4 regions of the Rhodoferax sp. MLSD5-FHT05B10 genome follow, and region 1 is predicted to be linked to each of the others. Evidence: predicted binding sites of a transcription regulator. Region 1 holds the regulator's gene; each other region holds the start of a gene.
What was found. Region 1 encodes FNR, which switches genes on or off when oxygen is low (the NO sensors DNR and NnrR bind a similar motif). Its sites were predicted from a motif close to TTGATNNNNATCAA; they were not measured.
Positions count from the first base shown of each region.

Region 2: a site for FNR is predicted at 3,333-3,346, ahead of AC1Q5W_RS11810 (FeoA family protein). Genes of this name have one in related genera too.
Region 3: a site for FNR is predicted at 2,359-2,372, ahead of clpB (ATP-dependent chaperone ClpB). Genes of this name have one in related genera too.
Region 4: a site for FNR is predicted at 3,397-3,410, ahead of cobA (uroporphyrinogen-III C-methyltransferase). Genes of this name have one in related genera too.

Region 1 is NZ_JBXAFT010000001.1:71,626-77,150, forward strand. Features, by position in the region: gene ccoG (cytochrome c oxidase accessory protein CcoG) at 1-1,341, shown strand, start outside; gene AC1Q5W_RS00360 (FixH family protein) at 1,351-1,623, shown strand; gene AC1Q5W_RS00365 (hypothetical protein) at 1,677-1,967, shown strand; gene fnr (fumarate/nitrate reduction transcriptional regulator Fnr) at 1,984-2,703, opposite strand; gene hemN (oxygen-independent coproporphyrinogen III oxidase) at 2,906-4,300, shown strand; gene AC1Q5W_RS00380 (sulfite exporter TauE/SafE family protein) at 4,310-4,999, shown strand; gene AC1Q5W_RS00385 (GGDEF domain-containing protein) at 5,041-5,525, shown strand, end outside.
Region 2 is NZ_JBXAFT010000006.1:235,135-240,659, forward strand. Features, by position in the region: gene AC1Q5W_RS11795 (cation diffusion facilitator family transporter) at 1-885, shown strand, start outside; gene AC1Q5W_RS11800 (hypothetical protein) at 892-1,155, opposite strand; gene feoB (ferrous iron transporter B) at 1,162-3,048, opposite strand; gene AC1Q5W_RS11810 (FeoA family protein) at 3,045-3,287, opposite strand; gene AC1Q5W_RS11815 (cupin domain-containing protein) at 3,406-3,741, shown strand; gene AC1Q5W_RS11820 (SirB2 family protein) at 3,738-4,148, shown strand; gene AC1Q5W_RS11825 (RNB domain-containing ribonuclease) at 4,209-5,525, shown strand, end outside.
Region 3 is NZ_JBXAFT010000003.1:177,296-182,820, reverse strand. Features, by position in the region: gene thrC (threonine synthase) at 1-175, shown strand, start outside; gene AC1Q5W_RS06030 (molybdopterin molybdotransferase MoeA) at 246-1,487, shown strand; gene moaD (molybdopterin converting factor subunit 1) at 1,484-1,735, shown strand; gene AC1Q5W_RS06020 (molybdenum cofactor biosynthesis protein MoaE) at 1,739-2,251, shown strand; gene clpB (ATP-dependent chaperone ClpB) at 2,473-5,076, shown strand; gene AC1Q5W_RS06010 (PaaI family thioesterase) at 5,164-5,525, shown strand, end outside.
Region 4 is NZ_JBXAFT010000005.1:23,378-28,902, forward strand. Features, by position in the region: gene ahbB (siroheme decarboxylase subunit beta) at 1-301, opposite strand, end outside; gene AC1Q5W_RS09085 (Lrp/AsnC family transcriptional regulator) at 298-747, opposite strand; gene ahbB (siroheme decarboxylase subunit beta) at 751-1,800, opposite strand; gene AC1Q5W_RS09095 (cytochrome D1 domain-containing protein) at 1,805-3,037, opposite strand; gene AC1Q5W_RS09100 (c-type cytochrome) at 2,995-3,327, opposite strand; gene cobA (uroporphyrinogen-III C-methyltransferase) at 3,477-4,289, shown strand; gene AC1Q5W_RS09110 (adenosine deaminase) at 4,299-5,336, shown strand; gene AC1Q5W_RS09115 (BMP family ABC transporter substrate-binding protein) at 5,431-5,525, shown strand, end outside.

The DNA.
Region 1 (5,525 bases):
ATCTATCCCCGCAGCGTTTCTGGACTTTTTTCCAACTGGCGCTGGGGGATGGTTTTCCTGACCCAACTGGTGTTTTACGGCATCCCTTGGCTGGAGTGGGGACAGAGACAGGCTGTGCTCTTTGACTTGGGAGCGCGGCGCTTTTACATTTTCAATCTGGTTTTATACCCGCAGGATTTCATCTATCTCACCGGTATTCTGGTGATTTCTGCGCTGTCCCTGTTTTTGTTCACGGCCGTTGCCGGGCGTTTGTGGTGTGGCTATGCCTGTCCGCAGACCGTGTACACCGAGATTTTCCTCTGGCTGGAGAAGAAGACCGAAGGCGACCGCTCGGCGCGCATGCGCCGCGATGCAGGCCCCTGGACTGCTGACAAGATCCTGCGCAAGGCGGGCAAGCATTTCCTCTGGCTGGTCGTCGCGTTGTGGACCGGTTTCACCTTCGTCGGCTATTTCACACCCATTCGCGAGTTGGGGCTGGAATTTGTCCAGCTGAACATGAGCGCCTGGGAAACGTTCTGGACCTTGTTTTACGGGTTTGCTACCTACGGCAACGCAGGCTTCATGCGCGAGCAGGTATGCAAGCACATGTGCCCCTACGCCCGTTTCCAGAGCGCCATGTTTGACCGCGATACGCTGATCGTCACGTACGACGAGGAACGTGGCGAGCCGCGCGGGGCCCGTTCCAGGAAAGCCGATCCGGCGGCCCTGAATCTGGGGGCCTGTGTGGACTGCAGCCTGTGTGTGCAGGTGTGCCCAACCGGAATTGATATCCGCAAAGGCCTGCAGTACGAATGCATTGGTTGCGGTGCCTGCGCCGACGTGTGCGACACCGTCATGGACAAGATGGGCTACGCACGCGGGTTGGTGAAGTACTCTACGCAGAATGCGGTCAGCCAGCATTGGACACGCTCGCAGACCTTGCGCCATGTGCTGCGCCCGCGGGTACTGGTCTATACCGCCATTCTGGGGACGGTGGTGCTGGCCATGGTGGTGAGCCTGGCAACCCGCACGCCCTTCAAGGTGGATGTGGTCCGCGACCGTGGGGCGTTGGCGCGCATCGTGTCCGGTGGACGCATCGAAAATGTGTACCGTCTGCAGGTCATGAACGCTACCGAGTCGACACAGCGATTCCACATCAGTGTGGAGGGCCTGCCCGGTCTGGAAGTGGCATCGGAAGACGATGTGGTGGTGGAATCCACCCAGGCCCGCTGGGTCGCGGTGCGGGTTCAGGCCCCCTTTGACGCGGCGACTGCCGGGTCGCATCCCATCCGGTTTGAAATTGCCGCGCAGGATATGAAGGGCCACGCGTCCGAGAAATCGGTATTTATCATTCCCCGTTAAGGATCTTTCATGAGTGCATCCCAATCGTCTCCCGAGCGCCGCTGGTGGCAATTCGGCCACGTGTGGCTGGTGATTTCCGGCCCTGCCGTCGTGGTCGTGGCGTCGTTCGTGACGCTGTATCTGGCCGCTGTCGGCAAGGACCCCGTGCTGGATGAGGACTACTACCGCAAGGGCGTTGAAATCAACAAGACGCTGGCTGACAACCCGGCCAGTCTGGCCCCCGCAACCCTGGCGCGCAACCATGCGGCCACCGGGGTGCGTCTGACCCCGGCAGAGCCCTGAGGGGGTGCCTTGCCAGCCCTAAAACATTCATTTTTCAAGTACCGAGGCAAAACATGTTGCAGCAACGATTGATGTGGATTGTCTGGCCGGCATTCCTGATGGCCGGCGTACTGGAAATCCTGGTGTTTGCGCTGGTCGACCCCCAGGACCTGCACTGGGCGGGGCAGCCGCTGGAGTGGTCGCGCCAGAGCGTCTATACCGTGGCGTTTTTTCTCTTTTGGGGTATCACCGTGGTGTCCAGCGCCTTGACGACTTTGCTGGCGCAGTCCCCCTTTGAAGTGAACCGTTGTCCGCTGCCGGCCACCGATCGGCCGGACGGATGCCCCAAGCAGGGCTCCTGCTGAACCCGAAGGGGGGCACTCAGTTGCAGATGCGGGAATTCACGATGTCGCGCAGGGCATCGGTGTTGAGGATGCGCACATGGCGCTGTTTGACTTCAATGATTCCGTCTTCTACAAACCGGGAGAACGTGCGGCTGACCGTTTCGAGCTTCAGCCCGAGATAGCTTCCGATTTCCTCCCGTGTCATGCGCAGTACCAGTTCAGATTGCGAGAAACCCCGCGCATGCAGGCGTTGCACCAGGTTCAGCAAAAAAGCGGCCAAGCGCTCTTCGGCACGCATGCTGCCCAGCAGCAGCATGACGCCGTTTTCACGCACGATTTCACGGCTCATGATCTTGTGCACGTGGCGTTGCAGCGAGTTGATTTCCCGGGACAGCTCCTCAATGCGGTCGAAGGGCATGATGCACACTTCGGCATCTTCCAGTGCCACGGCGTCGCAGGTGTGGTGGTCGTGCACGATGCCGTCCAGACCGATCACTTCCCCGGCCATCTGAAAGCCGGTCACCTGATCGCGGCCATCTTCGGAGGCCACGCAGGTCTTGAAAAAACCGGTCCGAATGGCGAACAGGCTGGTGAACTTTTCGCCGTTGCGAAACAGGGTGCTGCCGCGTTTGATCTTGCGGCGGCTGGCGACCACGTCCTCCACCCGGTCCAGTTCGGTCGGGGTGAGGCCCAGCGGCATGCACAACTCGCGCAAATTGCAGTTGGAACAGGCAACTTTGATGGTTTGAGGATTCACAGCGACGACCTTGACGCTAGGTTTGACAGGTGTGGGTGCCTGTGCCTCGGCACAGGAAATGGATTTGGATTCGGGGTCAAACATAGGGTTCGCACGGATGTCGATTAGGCGTCAGTTTACCCACTTTCGATGTCATTGACGCACATCAAGCGCGGCGGGGCGGAATTGTTGCAAAGTTGCACCCGCTTTCCCTGGAGTATTCATGAGCGTTGCAGCCGAAGCCATATCCGATGAATTGTTGCGTCGATTTGATGTATCCGGCCCGCGCTACACCTCGTACCCCACCGCCGACCGGTTTGTGGAGGCGTTCACGGCCGACGATTATGTCCAGGCGCTTTCACAGCGGCGGGGCGGAGCGGCGGCGTTGGCCCTGCCCTTGTCGCTGTATGTGCACATCCCCTTCTGTGAATCCCTGTGTTACTACTGCGCCTGCAACAAGATCATCACCAAGCACCATGACCGTGCAGCGCCTTACCTGCGCTATCTGAGTCGCGAGGTGGATTTGTATACCGCCCAGATCGGTGTGGGCCAAATCGTGAGTCAGTTGCACCTTGGGGGAGGGAGCCCCACATTCCTGGATGACAACGAACTGCGTGAATTGATGGGCATGCTGCGGCGCAACTTCACGTTTGAGCCTGGCGGAGAGTACTCCATAGAGGTGGACCCCCGGACCATTGATGCGTCCCGCCTGGACACGCTGGCGGAGCTGGGCTTCAACCGGTTGAGTTTTGGGGTGCAGGATTTTGATCCGTCGGTCCAGAAGGCGGTGCACCGCGTGCAGCCGGCCGAACAAGTGTTTGCCCTGGTGGAGGCGGCCCGTGCCCGTGGTTTTGCTTCGATCAACGTGGATCTGATCTATGGCCTGCCCCGGCAAAGCCCGGAGTCGTTTGATCGAACCCTGGCGCAAGTGAAAGCCTTGCGACCGGACCGCATCGCCCTGTACGCCTATGCCCACCTGCCGGAGCGCTTCAAGCCCCAGCGCCGTATTGCCACCGTGGAGCTTCCCAGCGGGGCGTCCAAGGTGTCCATGCTGTCGCGCTCGCAGGCGGCTTTCATGGGTGCCGGGTACGTGTATGTGGGGATGGACCACTTCGCACTCCCGGAAGACGCGCTGGCGGTCGCCAAGCGGCAGGGGCGCCTGCACCGCAACTTCCAAGGCTACAGTACCGAACCCGACTGCGACCTGATCGGACTGGGGGTGTCCTCCATCGGCCGTATCGGTGCCACCTACAGCCAGAATGCCAAGACGCTCGAGGAATACTACGATTTCCTCGACCAGGGGCGTATTCCTGTGGTGCGGGGACTGGCCCTGTCCCGTGATGACCTGGTGCGTCGCACCGTGATCATGGCCCTGATGTGCCAGGGGGAGGTCCAGTTCGAATCTATCGAGTTGGCGTACCTCATGGATTTCCGTTCCTATTTCGCCAAGGAACTGGAAGCCTTGCAGGACCTGGTGGAGCAGGGGCTGGTCTCGGTGGACGAATCCAGCATCCAGGTCACGATCCAGGGCTGGTTCTTTGTGCGGGCGGTGGCCATGGTGTTTGACCGCCACCTGCAGTCTGACCGCAGCCGGGCACGGTTTTCCAAGATCATTTAGCATCAGCAGATGCAATCTTCTCTGGCGCTGACGGCGCTCTTGATGGGGCTGGTCGGCGGGCCCCACTGCGTGGCCATGTGCGGTGCCGCCTGTGCGGGCATCGGACAAGCGGCCGGGGCGCATAAAAATTCTGCTTTGTGGACCTTCCAGCTGGGGCGCGTGGTGGGGTACTCCCTTCTGGGAGGCCTCGCGGCCGCTTCCCTGCAGGGGCTGGGCTGGTTGACCGTCCAGTCCGCCGCCTTGCGCCCGGTCTGGTCCCTGTTCCATGTGGCGGCCCTGTTGCTGGGCCTGGTGCTGCTGTGGCAGGCGCGTCAACCGGTCTGGCTGGAGGATACGGGCCGCAAGGTGTGGGCCCGTGCCCGCGCGCTGGCCGCCACGCGGGGGCGGGGGGTACCGCTGGTCCTGGGCGTGATGTGGGCGCTGTTGCCGTGCGGTCTGCTGTATTCGGCCTTGCTGGTGGCGGCCATGGCCGGAAGTGCCGCCGCAGGCGCGATGGTGATGGGGCTTTTTGCCATTGGCACCAGCGTGACCATGGTGGCAGGCCCCTGGCTGTGGCTGCGCCTGCGCGGGCAGGGTGCCGGGCAGGGCAGCGGGCAATGGGGAGTTCGTCTGGCCGGCGCGGCACTGGCCGCCAGCTCCGGGTGGGCGTTGTGGATGGGGCTGGTGCACAATGCGGCGCCCTGGTGTGTTACGCCCTAGCGTTGCGGGGTTGTTGGCAGTACTAACCGGAGTACGGTGGCATGCAGGAAGCGTTGAATGTTGACGACTTACAGCGACTCGAAGCACTCAGGAGCTACGCCATTCTGGATTCGCAGGCCGAGCAGGCTTACGACGACATTGTCAGTCTGGCGGCCCATATCTGCGGCGTTCCCATTGCCCTGATTTCCCTGATTGACGAAGACCGCCAATGGTTCAAGGCCAAAGTGGGACTGGATGTTGCGCAGACGCCGCGCAGCCAGGCTTTTTGCGCACATGCCATTCTCCAGCCGGACCAGATCATGGAGGTTCCGGACGCGACGCAGGATCCCCGTTTTGCAGATAATCCGCTGGTGACGGAAGATCCCGGTATCCGGTTTTATGCCGGGGCACCGTTTGTGGGTGCGTCGGGTATGGCGCTGGGGACGGTTTGTGTCATTGACCGGGTGCCGCGTGCCTTGACACCCGCCATGGCCGATGCACTGAAGGCACTGTCCCGGCAAGTGACAGCTTTGCTGAATTTGCGCCG
Region 2 (5,525 bases), on a different contig from region 1:
TCGCGCAGTACCTGGGTCAGTGTCGGTGTGAATCTGGTGTTGACCACCACGCAGATCGTGGTGGGCGTGTTCGCCAAGTCACAGGGTCTGATCGCCGACGGCATCCATTCGCTGTCCGACCTGGTGGCGGACTTCGTCGTGCTGTTTGCCGGGCACCACAGCAAGAAGGACGCCGACGAGGACCACCCCTACGGTCACCAGCGGTTTGAAACTGCCGCCTCGCTGGTGCTGGGCAGTCTGCTGCTGGCCGTGGGCGTGGGCATGCTGTGGTCGGCCTTCCGCAAGCTGGAGGCGCCAGAGACCGTGCAGCAGGTGCATATGGTCGCCCTGTGGGTGGCCGGCGGCGCCCTGGTGGCGAAGGAAACCCTGTTTCGCTACATGCTGGCCGTGGCCAAGCGGGTCAAGTCCAGCATGCTGGTGGCCAATGCGTGGCACGCTCGCTCCGACGCAGCCTCTTCACTGGTGGTGGGCGTGGGTATCGCCGGCAATCTGGCCGGCTACCCGATTCTGGACCCCATTGCGGCCCTGATCGTGGGCTTCATGGTGACCAAGATGGGTTGGGAGTTCGCCTGGGATGCTTTGCATGACCTGATGGACCGGGCGGTGGACGAGCAGGAAGTGCAGGCCATTCGCCAGACGCTGCTGGAGACCCCCGGGGTCAGTGGCGTGCACGATGTGCGCACCCGCAAGATGGGCGACATGATTGTGGTGGATGCCCACCTGGAGGTGGAGGCGTCCATCTCGGTCGAGGCCGGTCACGACATCGCGGTGGAGGCTCGCCAACGGGTGTTGCAGCGCCACCGGGTTCTCAACCTGATGACCCACGTGGACCCGTGGAAGCGTCCCGACCTGGACCACGCGGCGACAGCCCGCGCCCCGCAGTAGCCCGCGTCAGGGCTTGCGCTGGGGGTGAAAGCGGATCACCTGCGGAGCGGGTTGCGCCTGCAGGTCCACCACCTTGTCGCAGCCGCTGCAGTCGCACCCCGAGGGCTGCTTCACGGCACGCAGGAAGACGGCGGCCCACGCAGCGGGAAGCGGAAGCCGCAGCATCCGCTGGGCGATGAAGCGGCGCGCCACGGCGGGCATCAGCGTCCACAGGGCATACAGGCTGCAGCCCAGTACCAGCAGGACCACGATCAGGGATTGCGTTGCCATGGTGAATCAGCCTCCCAGCCAGAGTGTCAGGCGGTAGGTCGCAAATGATGCCAGATAGGCCAGGGCGAACATGTAGGCAGCCATCAGGATGGGGTAGCGCCAGGAGTTGGTCTCGCGCTTGACCACGGCCAGCGTGGAAATGCATTGGGGTGCGAACACGTACCAGGCCAGCAGGGAGAACGCGGTCGCCAGCGACCAGCCCTGGGCAATGACCGGTGCCAGCGAATCGGCGACCGAATCCCCGGCGGCCGAGAGCGAATACACGGTTCCCAGCGCGCCCACGGCAACCTCGCGGGCCGCCAGGCCGGGGACCAGTGCAATGGAAATCTGCCAGTTGAAACCGATGGGTGCGAACACGTGTTCCAACGCCTGCCCCAGCATGCCAGCCAGGCTGTACTGGATGGCCGGGCCGGTGGCGCCATCGGGCGGTCCGGGGTAGGTCGAGAGGAACCACAGCACCACCATCAGGGCAAAGATGATCGTGCCCACGCGCTGCAGGAAGATGCGCGCGCGCTCCCACAGGCCCAGCACCAGGTTGCGCAGGCCCGGGATGCGGTAAGGGGGCAGTTCCAGCATCAGCGGCTGGTAGCGGCTTTTCATCCACACCCGCTTGAAGACCCAGGCCACCCCCATGGCCGACACCACGCCGGCCACGTACAGGCCAAAGAGCGTGAGCCCGCGCAGGTTGAAGAAACCGATGCTGCGGTCCGGCACAAAGGCGCCGATCAGCAGGGCATACACCGGCAGGCGCGCCGAGCACGTCATGAGCGGCGCCACCATGATGGTGGCCAGCCGGTCCTGCCAGTTGGCGATGGTGCGGGTGGCCATGATGCCGGGAATGGCGCAGGCAAAGCTCGACAGCAGCGGAATGAAGGCACGGCCCGACAGGCCCACCTTGCCCATCAGGGTGTCGAGCAAAAACGCCGCACGGGGCAGGTAGCCCGAGTCTTCCAGCACCAGGATGAAGAAGAAGAGGATCAGGATCTGCGGCAGAAACACCACCACGCCGCCGGCCCCGGCAATCACGCCGTCGACCAGCAGGCTGCGCAGGGGACCTTCGGCCATGTGGGCGGTGGTCCATTCGGCCAGGAACGCCATGCCTTCCTTGATGGCGTCCATGGGCAGGTTGGCCCAGGAAAAGACGGCCTGGAACACCAGGAACAGCACAGCGGCCAGAATCACCAGGCCCCACACCGGATGCATGGTCCAGGCGTCTACGCGGTGGTGAAAGCGCTGGAACTGCGTGGCGTTGGGTGCCGCAATGGCGAGGATGCGCCGGACTTCCTGCTGCACCTCGGCGCTGCTGCGGGGCACCGGGCGGACGGCGCCGGCCGGCTTGGGCTGGGCCATGGCCGCCTGTGCCGCCAGGGAGTGCTCGATCTGCGCCAGCAGTTGCTGGTGACCGTTGTGCTGCACCGCGACCGTCTCGACCACCGGGCAGCCCAGTTCGGCGGCCAGTTGGGCGACGTCAATGGAGAGGCCGCGCGCGCGCGCCACGTCGGCCATGTTGAGCGCCACGATGACCGGGCGTCCCAGGCGTTGCAGCTCCAGCACCAAGCGCAGGTTCATGCGCAGGTTGGTGGCATCAACCACCGCCACGATGGCGTCCACGGCCGCTTCGCCGGTGCGGCGGCCCTCGATCACTTCCAGCGTGACCTCTTCGTCAGGCGTGGCCGGCTTCAGGCTGTAGACGCCGGGCAGGTCGATGACCGAGATGGCCTGGCCGCTGGCCAGGCGCAGGATGCCGATCTTGCGTTCCACGGTGACGCCGGCGTAGTTGGCCACCTTTTGGCGGGCACCGGTCAGCAGGTTGAACAGGGCGGTCTTGCCGCAGTTGGGGTTGCCCACCAGGGCCACGTTCCAGGCCTGGGAGAGTGTGGTGCTGGCGTTCATGCGGCGGCAACCTCAATACAGTGGGCCTCGACCCAGCGCAAGGCAAGCATGGTTTCACCCACCATCACCGCCAGCGGCTCGCGTCCGCCGGGTCCGCGGCGCAGCAATTGGACGGGCTCGCCGGGGATGAAGCCCAACTCTCCCAGGCGGTCCAGCGTGGCGGGATCGGTCTGGGGTGATCCTTCGGTCACGCGGGTGACCGTCGCGTGGGCGCCGTTGGGCAGGGTGGTTAATCGCATGGTGGCTTCCAGGATGGGTTGATCCAAATGATAGTGTATCTCATTTAGATTTGCATGAAAAGAGCCAAAATGCATAATGGTTTATCTGATTGAAGACTGGCTTCAAAGGAACTACACCATGGCTTTGAAACACGCACAACCTCTGGACGTCATTGACGTCGCGCCCCTGGGAGACCGGCTGCACGCCAGCGTGACCAGCAGCCTGCTGAAAACCGGTGCCCTGCAGCTGATGCGCGTGGTGCTGCTGGCCGGGCATGGCCTGCCCCAGCACCATGTGGCCGGTGAAATGACGGTGCAGTGCCTGGAAGGCGAAGCGGTCGTCACCACGCCGCACCGGACCTGCACGCTGAAGGCCGGCCAGCTGCTGACCCTGCCGGGTGGTGAGCCCCATGCGGTCACGGCACTTACCGACACCTCGCTGCTGGTGATGGTCCTGCTCACAGGGCAAGCATGACCCTGGCCGAGTGGTACCCACAGGTCCGCTGGACCCATATCAGCCTGGTGCTGACCAGCGGCGCCCTGTTTGCGGCGCGCGGCGTGGCGGTGCTCACGGGCGCGCAGTGGGCCATGCAGCCGGCCGTGCGCCGTCTGAGTTACACCATCGACACCGGCCTGCTGAGTGCGGCGCTGCTGTTGCTGCACATCCTTCAGCTCAACCCGTTCGCCGTGCCGTGGCTGAGCACCAAGATCGGCCTGCTGCTGCTGTACATCGTGCTCGGCACGCTGGCGCTCAAGCGGGCGCCCACCCCGCGTGCGCGCCTGGTGTTTTTTGTGGCCTCGCTGGCGTGCTACGGTTTCATGCTGACGGTTGCGCTGGCACACCACCCGCTGGGTTTCCTGGCGGCGCGCCTGGGCACGTAAGCCGGGCGGCGGCGGCTCTCGGCGCTGCAGGGCGCGTTGCCGGTCTGTATAGTGGAAACCATGCATTCCAGCCATACCCATCAGCGCTCCGACCTCGTACGCATCGCCAACAACGCCATGGCCGAACGCGGGCTTGAGCCCGAGTTTTCGTCCCGTGTCCAGCAGCAGCTGGCAGACATCACCGGGCCGGGTCGTGAATCCGACCCCGACATCCACGACCTCACCGCCCTGCTCTGGTGTTCCATCGACAACGATGATTCGCTGGACCTGGACCAGCTCACCGTCTGCGAGGCCCTGCCCGGTGGCGCCTTGCGGCTGTGGGTGGCCATTGCCGATGTGGACTGCCTGGTCCGCAAGGATTCCCCCATCGACAACCATGCCCTCATCAACACGACGTCCATCTACACCTCGGCGCGCATCTATCCGATGCTGCCCGAGCGCCTGTCCACGGATCTGACCTCGCTCAACCCGGGCGAAGACCGGTTGGCGCTGGTGACCGAAATGGTTTTCAACGCCGACGCCACGCTGGCCGGCTCGACGGTCTACCGGGCACAGGTGCGCAACCAGGCCAAGCTGGCGTACGACGCCGTGTCGGCCTGGATCGATGGCGAGGGCTCCTTGCCGACGGCTGCGGCGGCCGTCCCGGGCATGGAGGCGCAGCTGCGCATGCAAGACGCCATGGCGCAGCAACTGCGGGCGCGCCGACATGCAGAGGGTTCGCTGGAGTTTGAAACCTTCCAGCCGCGCGCCGTGTTTGACGGTGAAAAGGTGGTGGACATCCGCCAGCAGGTGCAGAACCGCGCACGTCAGCTGATCGAGGAAGTGATGATTGCCACCAACGGCTGCACGGCGCGTTACCTGACCGGGCGGGGTGGCGCATCGCTGCGCCGTGTGGTGCGTTCACCCGAGCGCTGGTTGCGCATCGTGGGCGTGGCCAAGGAATACGGCGAAACCCTGCCGGCCGAGCCCGATTCCCAGGCCCTGGCGGCCTTTCTGGCCAAACGCCACCGGGCCGATCCGCTGCGCTTTCCCGATCTGTCGCTGGTCATCGTCAAGCTGATGGGCTCGGGTGAGTATGTGGTGGAAACACCCGGCGGGCCGCCCATCGGCCACTTCGGCCTGGCCGTGCGCGATTACACCCATTCGACGGCGCCCAACCGGCGCTTCCCCGACCTCATCACCTCGCGGCTGCTCAAGGCGGCGCTGGCGGGCAAGGATGCGCCCTATTCCAACGAAGAGCTGGACGCACTGGCCCAGCACTGCACACACCAGGAGGACGCGGCCCAGAAGGTGGAGCGGCGCATGCGCAAGTCCGAGGCCGCCTTGCTGTTGGAGTCGCGTATCGGCGAGCGTTTCGATGCCGTTGTCACCGGCAGC
Region 3 (5,525 bases), on a different contig from region 1:
AACCGCTTTGCCCATCAAGTTTGCCGAAACCATTGTGGAGGCCCTGGGGCGTGAGCCCGAGCGGCCGGCCAAGTTCGAGGGCATCGAGGCCCTGCCCAAGCGGTTGCAGGTGATGGAGGCCGACGTGGCCGCTATCAAGGCCCTGATTGCACGGGAATGCGCACATTCGGCATGAAAAGTGCCGCTGGCCCGCGCAGTTGGTGCGCAGGCAGCTATATAAATCGTAGCAAATAGAGAGTCCAGGTATGACCCCACCGCCACGCCCCAGCTTCCAGCCACTGGACGACGCCCTGAAAACCCTGTTGGCGCATGCCGTGCCCCTGCAGGCAGTGGAGTCGGTGCCCACCGCCGACGCCGATGGCCGCGTGCTGGCGCAGGACGTGGTCTCCAGCCTGCACGTGCCGCCGCAGGACAACAGCGCCATGGACGGCTATGCCCTGCGTTGCGCGGACGCGCTCATACCCGGCGCGCAGCTGCCGGTGTCCCAGCGCATTGCCGCCGGCATGAACGGTACGGCGCTGGAGCGCGGCACCCTGGCGCGCATCTTCACCGGCGCCCCGGTGCCTCCGGGCGCCGATGCCGTGGTCATGCAGGAAGACTGCACCGTGCTGCCGGACGATGCCGGCGTGCAGGTCAATATCGCGCCCAAATTGGGCCAGAACATCCGCCGCGCCGGTGAAGACGTGGCGCGGGGCGACGTGGTGCTGACCGGCGGGCAACTGCTGGGCCCGGCCGAGCTGGGGCTGGCGGCCAGCGTGGGCATGGCCACGCTTTCCGTGGTGCGCCGCCCCCGGGTGGCCCTGTTCTCCACCGGCGACGAACTGGTCATGCCCGGCACCGTGGCGCCGCAGGACATGCCACCTGGCGCCATCTACAACTCCAACCGCTTCTTCCTGAAGGCACTGCTGCGCCGCCTGGGCTGCGAGGTGACCGATCTGGGCATCGTTCCCGACCAGCGCGAGGCCACGGTGCACGCGCTGCGCGAGGCCGCCGCTTCGCATGACGTCATCCTGACCAGCGGTGGCGTGTCGGTCGGCGAAGAAGACCACATCAAGCCCGCCGTGCAGACGCTGGGCACGCTGGACCTGTGGCACATCGCCATCAAGCCGGGCAAGCCGTTTGCCTATGGCCATATCGGCGGCTGCCACTTCCTGGGCCTGCCGGGCAACCCGGTGGCGAGCTTTGTGACCTTCCTGGTGCTGGTGCGCCCCTTCCTGCAGCGTCTGCAGGGGTTGCCCCTGGCTGATGTTGCTATGAAAACCATAGCTGTCCGCGCAGATTTCACCTGGCCCAAGTCGGACAAACGCCGTGAATTCCTGCGGGTGCGGCGCAATGCCAATGGCGGGCTGGACCTGTTCTCCAACCAGGGCTCGGGCGTGCTCACCTCCGCGGTGTGGGGCGACGGCCTGGTGGACAACCCGCCCGGCTGCACCATCGCCCCCGGGGACATGGTCCGCTTTGTTTCGTTCGCGGAGTTGCAGGCATGAAGGTGCACCTGAAGTACTTTGCCTCCATCCGGGAGGCGCTGGGGACCGGTGGCGAGTCGCTGGACACCCAGGCCACCACCCTGGCGGCGCTGCGCGACGAACTCATTGCCCGCGGCGATGCCTACGCCGAGGCCCTGGCGCGCGGCAAGTCGGTGCGCTTGGCGCTCAACCAGACGCTCAGCGACGAATCCCAGGCGCTGACCGAGGGCGCTGAAGTGGCATTTTTCCCGCCGGTGACTGGGGGATAAGCCATGGCGACGTCACCCCGCGTTTCCATCCAGACGGCGGATTTTGACGTAGCGGCCGAAATTGCCGTCCTGCGCGCCCACGACCACCGGGTGGGTGCGGTCTGCAGCTTCATCGGCACGGTGCGTGACCGCAATGCGGCGCCCGCGTCCGAAGGCGGACTGGCGGCGAAAGACCAGGTGCTGTCCATGGAGCTGGAGCACTACCCTGGCATGACCGAGAAGGCCATCGAGGCCATGATCGACGAGGCGCACCGCCGCTTCGACATCTTCGCCGCCCGCGTCATCCACCGCATTGGCCTGCTGCAGCCGCCCGACCAGATCGTGCTGGTGGCCGTCACCTCGGCCCACCGGGGCGAGAGCTTCCAGGCCTGCGAGTTCCTCATGGACTACCTCAAGACCCAGGCCCCCTTCTGGAAGAAGGAACAGACGCCCGAGGGCGCCCGCTGGGTCGATGCCCGCGTGAGCGATGACGCGGCGCTGGCCAAGTGGGGCATCGTGGCGCCTAACGCGAGTTAACGGTGTCTCGCGCCGGGTGACATTTGCCCAATGGGGCTTGCCGGGGGCCTCATGGTGCCAAACGCGCACAAATCGGCCCCCGGCAAGCCCCATTGGGCCATCGGTTGTTGACGCGTATCAAAGAGCAAGCCTAGACTGGCCCGATGTGCACCAACCCACTTGAAATGCGTGTGCAAACGCCCAAGATGGGAAGCAATTCACCATTTCGTTAAGGGATTTGCATGCGAATCGAAAAACTGACCACCAAATTTCAGGAAGCCTTGGGCGAAGCGCAGTCGCTGGCCCTGGGTAACGACAACCAGTTCATCGAGCCAGCCCATGTGCTCCTGGCCATGCTGCGCCAGGATGACGGACCCAAGGCCCTGCTGCAGCGCGCCGGGGTCAACGTGCAAGGCCTGGCAGCGGCCGCCGAAGCGGCCATGAAGAAGCTGCCCCAGGTCGAGGGCCATGAGCAGGTCCAGGTCGGGCGCGACATGGTCACGCTGCTGCAGGCGTCGGAGAAAGAAGCCATCAAGCGCAACGACCAGTTCGTGGCCAGTGAGCTGTTCCTGCTGGCGCTGGCCGACAGCAAGGCCGACATCGGCAACGTGGCCCGCGCCAACGGCCTGACGCGCAAGAGCCTGGAGAGCGCCATTGACGCCGTGCGTGGCGGCCAGGCCGTGGACAGTGCCGACGCGGAAGACCAACGCGAGTCGCTCAAGAAATACTGCCTGGACCTGACCGAACGCGCCCGCATGGGCAAGCTCGACCCGGTGATCGGCCGCGACGACGAAATCCGCCGCGCCATCCAGGTGCTGCAGCGCCGCTCCAAGAACAACCCGGTGCTCATTGGCGAGCCCGGCGTGGGCAAGACCGCCATCGTGGAGGGGCTGGCCCAGCGTATCGTGGCCGGCGAGGTGCCTGACAGCCTCAAGGGCAAGCGCGTGCTGAGCCTGGACATGGCGTCCCTGTTGGCCGGAGCCAAGTTCCGCGGCGAGTTCGAGGAACGCCTGAAGAATGTGCTCAAGGACCTGGCCAAGGACGAAGGCCAGACCATTGTCTTCATTGACGAACTGCACACCATGGTCGGTGCCGGCAAGGCCGAAGGCGCCATGGATGCCGGCAATATGTTGAAGCCCGCCCTGGCGCGCGGCGAGCTGCACTGCGTGGGTGCCACCACGCTGGACGAGTACCGCAAATACATCGAGAAAGACGCCGCGCTGGAGCGCCGATTCCAGAAAATCCTGGTGGGCGAACCCACGGTGGAAGCCACCATTGCCATCCTGCGCGGCCTGAAGGAACGCTATGAGGTGCACCATGGCGTGGACATCACCGACCCGGCCATCGTGGCCGCGGCCGAGTTGAGCAACCGCTACATCACCGACCGCTTCCTGCCCGACAAGGCCATTGACCTCATTGACGAAGCCGCCTCCAAGATCAAGATCGAGCTGGACTCCAAGCCCGAGGTCATGGACAAGCTCGACCGCCGCCTGATCCAGTTGCAGATCGAGCGCGAAGCCGTCAAGAAGGAAAAGGACGAGGCCTCGCGCAAGCGCCTGGAACTGATTGACGAAGAGATCAAGAACCTCCAAAAAGAGATTGCCGACCTGGACGAAATCTGGAAGGCCGAAAAGGCCACCGCTCAGGGCAGTGCTCAGGTGCGCGAAGAGATTGAAAAGCTCAAGCTGCAAATCAAGAATTACACCGACAAGCAGGACTTCAACAAGGTGGCCGAGCTGCAGTACGGCAAGCTGCCTGAGCTGGAAAAGCGGCTGAAAGAGGCGCAGGAAAAAGAAGCTGGCAAGTCCAGGAACGGCGATGGCGCCGCCCGCCAGCTGCTGCGCACGCAAGTGGGCGCGGAGGAAATTGCCGAAGTGGTCAGCCGCGCCACCGGCATTCCCGTGTCCAAGATGATGCAGGGCGAGAAGGACAAGTTGCTGCAGATGGAAGACAAGCTGCACCAGCGCGTAGTGGGCCAGGATGAGGCCATCGGCGCGGTGGCCAACGCCATCCGCCGCTCGCGCTCGGGCCTCTCCGACCCGAACCGCCCCACCGGCTCCTTCCTGTTCCTGGGCCCCACGGGCGTGGGCAAGACCGAGCTGTGCAAGGCATTGGCCGGCTTCCTGTTCGACAGCGAAGAGCACCTGGTGCGCATCGACATGAGCGAGTTCATGGAGAAGCATTCCGTGGCCCGCCTGATCGGCGCGCCCCCGGGCTACGTGGGCTACGAGGAGGGCGGTTACCTGACCGAAGCCGTGCGCCGTAAACCCTACAGCGTGCTGCTGCTCGACGAGGTCGAAAAGGCCCACCCCGACGTGTTCAACGTGCTGCTGCAGGTGCTCGATGATGGCCGCCTGACCGATGGCCAGGGCCGCACCGTGGACTTCAAGAACACCGTCATCGTGATGACCAGCAACATCGGCAGCCACCTGATCCAGAGCATGGTGGGGCAGGACTACGAGGACGTGAAGGACGCCGTGACCGGTGAGCTGAAGAACCACTTCCGCCCAGAGTTCCTCAACCGCATCGACGAGACCGTAGTGTTCCATGCCCTGGGCGCCGACCACATTGCCGACATCGCCAAGATTCAGCTGCAGGTGCTGACCGCGCGCCTGGCCCGGATGGACCTGACGCTGGACGTGAGCGACGCTGCCGTGGCCGAGCTGGCAAAGGTGGGTTTCGATCCGGTGTTTGGTGCGCGGCCCCTGAAGCGCGCCATCCAGCAGCGCATCGAGAACCCGCTGTCCAAGCTGCTGCTCGAAGGCGCCTTTGCGCCCAAGGACACCATTGCCGTGGGCGTGGACCCGATCAAGGCGCCAGGGCAGTTCAGTTTCCGCAAGGTTTGAGGGCCGGGGGGTGTCACGCATCGGACCGGGGGGCGGTCGTGGGGGCGGTTAGCATCATTGCTTCTACCCACCACGAGCCCTTCGCATATGACGCCCAGCCAGCCGCCCGGAAATTTTGACGACATATCCCCCGCCGCCGGTGCGCGCGTGCCCGAGGGGTTCAAGATGGTGGAGGTGGGGGGCGCCTTCATCGCCAACAACGGTCCGCTGTACGCCAAGTGGACCGGCGAGCGCCTGCTGCTGGGCTTTCGGGTGGAGGAGCGCCACACCAACCCGCTCAAGATGTGCCACGGCGGCATGATGGCCACCTTTGCCGATATGGTCATTCCCTGCGCCGCCTTCTACCAGACCGCAGACATGTCCTCGCGCTTTCTGCCCACCATCAGCCTGCAGGTGGACTACATGGGGCCTGCCATGCTGGGTGCCTGGGTGCAAAGCGAGGCCCAGGT
Region 4 (5,525 bases), on a different contig from region 1:
GGTAGCTGTGGGTCACGAAGGCCAGGGCGCCCACCTGTTCGCCCAGGCGGTCGACCTGCTCGTCGGCCACGTCCCATACGCTCATGCCGTTGGCGGCATAGCCGATGGCGTAATGGTTGGGAACGGCGCCGATGCGCCGGATGATGCCGCGGTCGAGCAGGCCCTGCAGGCGCTGCAGCACTTCGGCTTCACTCAGGCCCAGCTGTTCGGCAACGGCCTGGTAGGGGTGTGCCACCAGCGGCAGGCCACCCTGCGTGGCGACAATCAGCCTTTGGTCGGTTGCGTCCAGTGCGTGTGTCATGTGATCACCGGCAATTTCATTTCAACAAAGTACTCGCGCTCCTTGGGAAACGCGTAGACCGTGAGCTGGGTGGCGGCCTCAATTTTCCGGATGGTGGCCGCAATGTCCTGCGGCGTGCGGGTAGCCAGCACGAACCACATGTTGAGGGCGTGCTCGCGCCGGTAGTTGTGGGCAACCTCGGCAAAGGCGTTGACGGCCTGGTTGACTTCCTCAAACCGCTCTTCGGGCACCTGCAGGGCCGCCAGGACAAAGGCGCCGCCCATGCGTTCGACCTGGAACATGGGGCCAAAGCGGGTGAGAACCCGGGTGTCGAGCAAGTGCTGCAGGCGCGCCAGCAGGGTGGCTTCGTCGATGCCTATTTTTTCGGCAACCTGTGCGTAGGGCGACGGGCACAGCGGAAACCCGCCCTGCAGGTTGTCGATGATGGCGCGGTCTATGGCATCCATGGGTCAGGCTGCCAGGGTGTTGGGTTGCGGGTCCGCGGGGGTGGCATTGGCATAGTAGGCGCCTTGCTGCTTGTAGCGGGTACGTGAAAAAAGCACCGCGTGCGGGTAGCCCTGCAAGGCATGGCGGGCGCGCAATTCTGCAATCTGTTGCTCAACTACGTTGCGGTCGCGGCCATGCACCATGCAGAACAGGTTGTAGGGCCAATCCGGCGCCACGCGCGGGCGCCGGTAGCACAGGGTCACGCCAGGGTGCTGCCCCAGCTGCCGGCCCAGCTCGGAAACCAGGGCATCGGGAATGTCGTGCACCACCATGGCGTTGGCGGTGTAGCCCAGCTCGTGGTGGCGGACCACGACGCCGAAGCGTTTCAGGATGCCTAGGTCCAGCCAGGACGCGAGTTGCTCCAGAACCTGCTGCTCGGTACAGTGCAGTTGCCGGGCCAGCTGGCGGTAGGGCTGCGGCACCAACGGCAAACCGCCTTGCAGGGCATTGACCAGGGCCTGTCCATCGGTGTCCAGTGCCACGGCGTTCGCGGGGCTGGCGGGTGCGTGGGCGGGTTTGGGCGTGGCCACGCCCGTGGGCGCACAGGTGCCGTCGTGTTCCAGCCGGAACCCCAGATCGATGTGGTATTCCTCTTCCAGCGGCAGGCGCAACACGGGCGACTGGCATTGGGCCTCGATCTCGGCGAGCACGCAGGCCAGTCGCTGCGCCGAGCTGGCCGTCACCACGAACCACAGGTTGTAGCGGTGCTCACGTTCGTAGTTGTGGTTGACCTCCGGGAACCGGCTGACCGTGGCGGCCACCTCTGCCAGGCGCTCGGGCGGCACACAGAGGGCGGCCAGGGTGCTGGCGCCGATGCGCCGGGGCGCGAAGACCGCACCCACGCGGGAAATGCGGCCCTCCTGCTGCAAGCTGGCACAGGCGGCCAGTACGGCGGCCTCGGTGCTCTCTAGTTCCTGCGCTATGCGGGCAAAGGGCGCGCTGCACAGCGGAAAGCCGCGCTGGTACTCGTTGAGTACCCGGAATTCCAGCGGCGACGCGGCGGCGTTGGGCATGGCGTCAGAAACCGGTGCGACCGGCGCGCACCGTGAACAGGATGCCCGAGGGCGACTCCGCCGGCAGCTCGGTAATCGGGCGGTGGGTGCGCGTGTCCATCACGACGACCTTGTTGTCGTCCCGGGCACTGATCCACACGGCTTCGCCCCGGGGTGTGAACTCCATGTGCAGGACGACCTTGCCCGGCTCCAGGTTGTGGGTGATTTTCTGGGTCAGGGTGTCAATGACCTGTACGTGGCTGTTGTCCGGGTGGGCAAAGTTGACCCAGATTTCGCGCCCGTCCGGGCGCGCCATGACAAACACGGGCTGGCCCTTGACGGCGATGCGCCCCACCTCCTGCCAGGTGCGGGTGTCCACCACCAGCACCTCATGCCGGCCGATGGCTGGCAGGTAGAGGCGACCGTCCGCCATGGCCCAGCCGCGCAGGTGCGGCATCTTGTACACCGGCAAGGGTTCTTCGCCGCGGCCGTAGCCGGCCAGCACCTTGCGCACGCCGCGCTGGGGTTGCCACAGGTCGAGCATGGCCAGGCCGTCCTCGCCGAACAGCCCGGCCAGGTAGTAGCGGCCGTCGGGGGTGATCAGGCCGTCATACGGCTGCTTGCCAATCCCGGTATAGCGGGTGATGGTGGGGTGGGCCGGGTCCGCGGAGAGGTCTGCCACCCAGATTTCCCCGGCCTCGAACAGCGAAAAGACGAATCCGACGCCCGGGGCGTCGGCCAAGCCGACCACCTTGGAGGTCTGCCCCGCGTCGCCGTAGCGGGCGGGAATGTCGGCCACCGGCGCCAGTGTCTGGGCATCAAAAATGCGTACGCCGCCGGGCTCGTAGTTTTGCGCGGCCACAAAGCGGCCGTCCTGCGAGATGGCGCCTCCGATGGAGTTGCCGGCCTGGACTACACGCCGCACCAGCGTGGCGGTCAGCAGGTCAATTTTGGACAGGCCGCCGTCGCGGCCAAAAACGTAGGCATAGCGGCCATCGCGGGAGAAGACGGCCGATGCGTGGGAGAGGTCCCCCAGCCCGGCGACCGTGGCAATGCGGGTGCGGGCGGTGGTGTCGACAATCTGGACCTGGCCGATGGCGCGTTCAATGACGATTCCCAGGTCGCCGGTGCCCCGCAACACGGGTTGCGGCTCGGCCGCCTGGGCGGTTGGGGCCAGCAAAGCGGCGCTGGCCAGCGTGGCGCCCAGCAGGGCGGCTACTCGGTGGGAAATCCGGCTTGCAAATGTTCGACGATCCATTGAGCTTCCTGTTCTGTTAACAGCCCGCGCCAGGGGGGCATGGGGGTGCCCTTTCGGCCATCCAGGATGGTGGCTACCAGGGACGATGCGGGTTTCCCTTCCAGGTCCTGGGGAAGCAGCGGGGAGCCCAGCCCGCCGGTCAGGCGCAGGCCGTGGCAGGACCCGCAGTCCTGCCGGACCAGGCGCACCAGCTGGGAGGCGTGCTCGGGCGAAATCTCGCCGGCGTTGCACAACGACAGCGAGAAAATGCTCCAGCACACGCCCAGACCCAGGGCGAAGCCACGCTTCATGTTGCTCTCCTCCAGAGGGTGGATTGATGTGGCATAGTAACAATTTTGACGGGTGACTTTGGATTGGCTTTGACCTGAGTCAATATTCGTGGACCATTGATGCAATTAAATTGCATCTTATAAATACAGGACAAGCAAAGGTGAACGTCATGAATGCCACGGTTCCTACATCCATATTGCTTGAGCCATCCGAAGGCACAGGCGCGGCCGGGCGGGTCAGCCTGGTGGGAGCCGGCCCTGGCGACCCCGATCTGTTGACGCTGAAGGCGGCGCGCCGCCTGGCGGAGGCCGACGTCGTGGTCTACGACAACCTGGTAGGCGCCGGGGTGCTGGCCCTGATTCCCGACCACGTGGAGCGCATTTACGTGGGCAAGGAGTCGTCCAACCATTCGGTCCCACAAGATGAAATCACCCTGCTGCTCATTGCCCAGGCCCAGCGGGGCCGGCGGGTGGTGCGCCTCAAGGGGGGGGACCCCTTTGTCTTCGGGCGTGGCGGCGAGGAACTCAGTGTGATTGTTGCCGCGGGGGTGCCCGCGGAGGTGGTGCCCGGAATTACGGCGGCACTGGGCGCGTGCGCCGATACCGGCATTCCGCTGACGCACCGGGATTTTGCCCAGAGCTGCGTGTTCGTGACCGGCCACCGCAAGGACGGATCGATCGGGCTGGACTGGCCCATGCTGGCCCGCCCGTTCCAGACCGTGGTGATCTACATGGGGGTTGGCGGGCTGGCCGGCATTGCCGAACAGCTGGAGCTGCACGGCATGCCGGCGGACACGCCGGTGGCGCTGGTGCGCAATGCCACCCGCGCCGACCAGCAGACGGTGGTGGGCACGTTGGACACCATTGTCGACGTCGCCGCTCGCCACCGCATCCAGGCTCCGGCCCTGATCATCGTGGGCGCGGTCGTTTCGCTGTATGACCCGGTGCTGGCCCATGGCCTGCAGGCCATTTCCCGTTCCTGAGCGAGTTCCATGCCCTACCGAGCTATTTCCCCGGAGCGCCTGCCCGAACTGCTGCGGCGCATGCCCAAGGCCGAGTTGCACATGCACATCGAAGGTTCGCTGGAGCCCGAGCTGCTGTTTGCCATGGGCCAGCGCAATGGGGTGGCGCTGGCCTACCCCAGCGTGGAGGCGCTGCGCCAGGCCTACGTGTTCGACAACCTGCAGAGTTTCCTGGACATCTACCACGCCGGCACCACGGTGCTCAAGACGGAGCAGGACTTTTTCGACATGACCTGCGCCTACCTGGAGCGCGCGCAGGCCGACAACGTGGTGCACACCGAGATTTTCTTCGACACCCAGACCCACACGGGCCATGGCCTGAGCACCGAGACCGTCATCAACGGGCTGTACCGCGCCTGTGAAGAGGCGCCGGCCCGCTATGGCCTGTCGGCCTCGCTGATCCTCTGCTTTTTGCGGCACCTCAGCGAGCGCGAAGCCTTCGAGTGCCTGGAGCAGGCCTTGCCGCTGCGTGACAAGCTGGTGGGCATTGGCCTGGCCTCAAGTGAGGTCGGACATCCGCCCGAAAAGTTCGCCCGCGTGTTCGCGCGCGCCCGGGAGCTGGGTTTCCGGCAGGTGGCCCACGCCGGCGAGGAGGCCCCGCCAGCCTACATCTGGAGTGCGCTGGATGTGCTCAAGGTCGAGCGCATCGACCACGGCGTGCAGGCCATCCACGACGCGGCGCTCATGCAGCGCCTGGTGGCCGAACGCATGCCGCTGACCGTGTGCCCGCTGTCCAATCTCAAGCTGCGGGTGTTTCCCACGCTGGAGCAGCACACGCTCAAGCGCATGCTGGACGCTGGCATTGTGGCCACCGTCAATTCCGATGATCCGGCCTACTTTGGCGGCTACATCAACGAGAACTTCACCCAGACCTTTGCCGCCCTGGGGATGACGGCGCAGCACGCCTACCAGCTGGCGCGCAACAGCTTTGACGCCAGCTTCATCGGAGAGGCCCGGCGCAAGCAGTATGTGGAGCGCCTGGACGCGGTGTTCGAGACCTTCGAGTAGCCCGCGATGGGCGGCAACGGTTAAAATCCGTCCCAAGGCCCGCTGCTCCGGCGGGCCTTGTTTTTTGTGTACCGGAGCCATGTAGAGGACCACCATGTACAAAAACCTCGCAGCCACGTTCGTGGCGGCCTGTGCTTTCTCGCTCGCACCTGTGGGTGCCTATTCCCAGACCCCGGACACGCCCCCAGC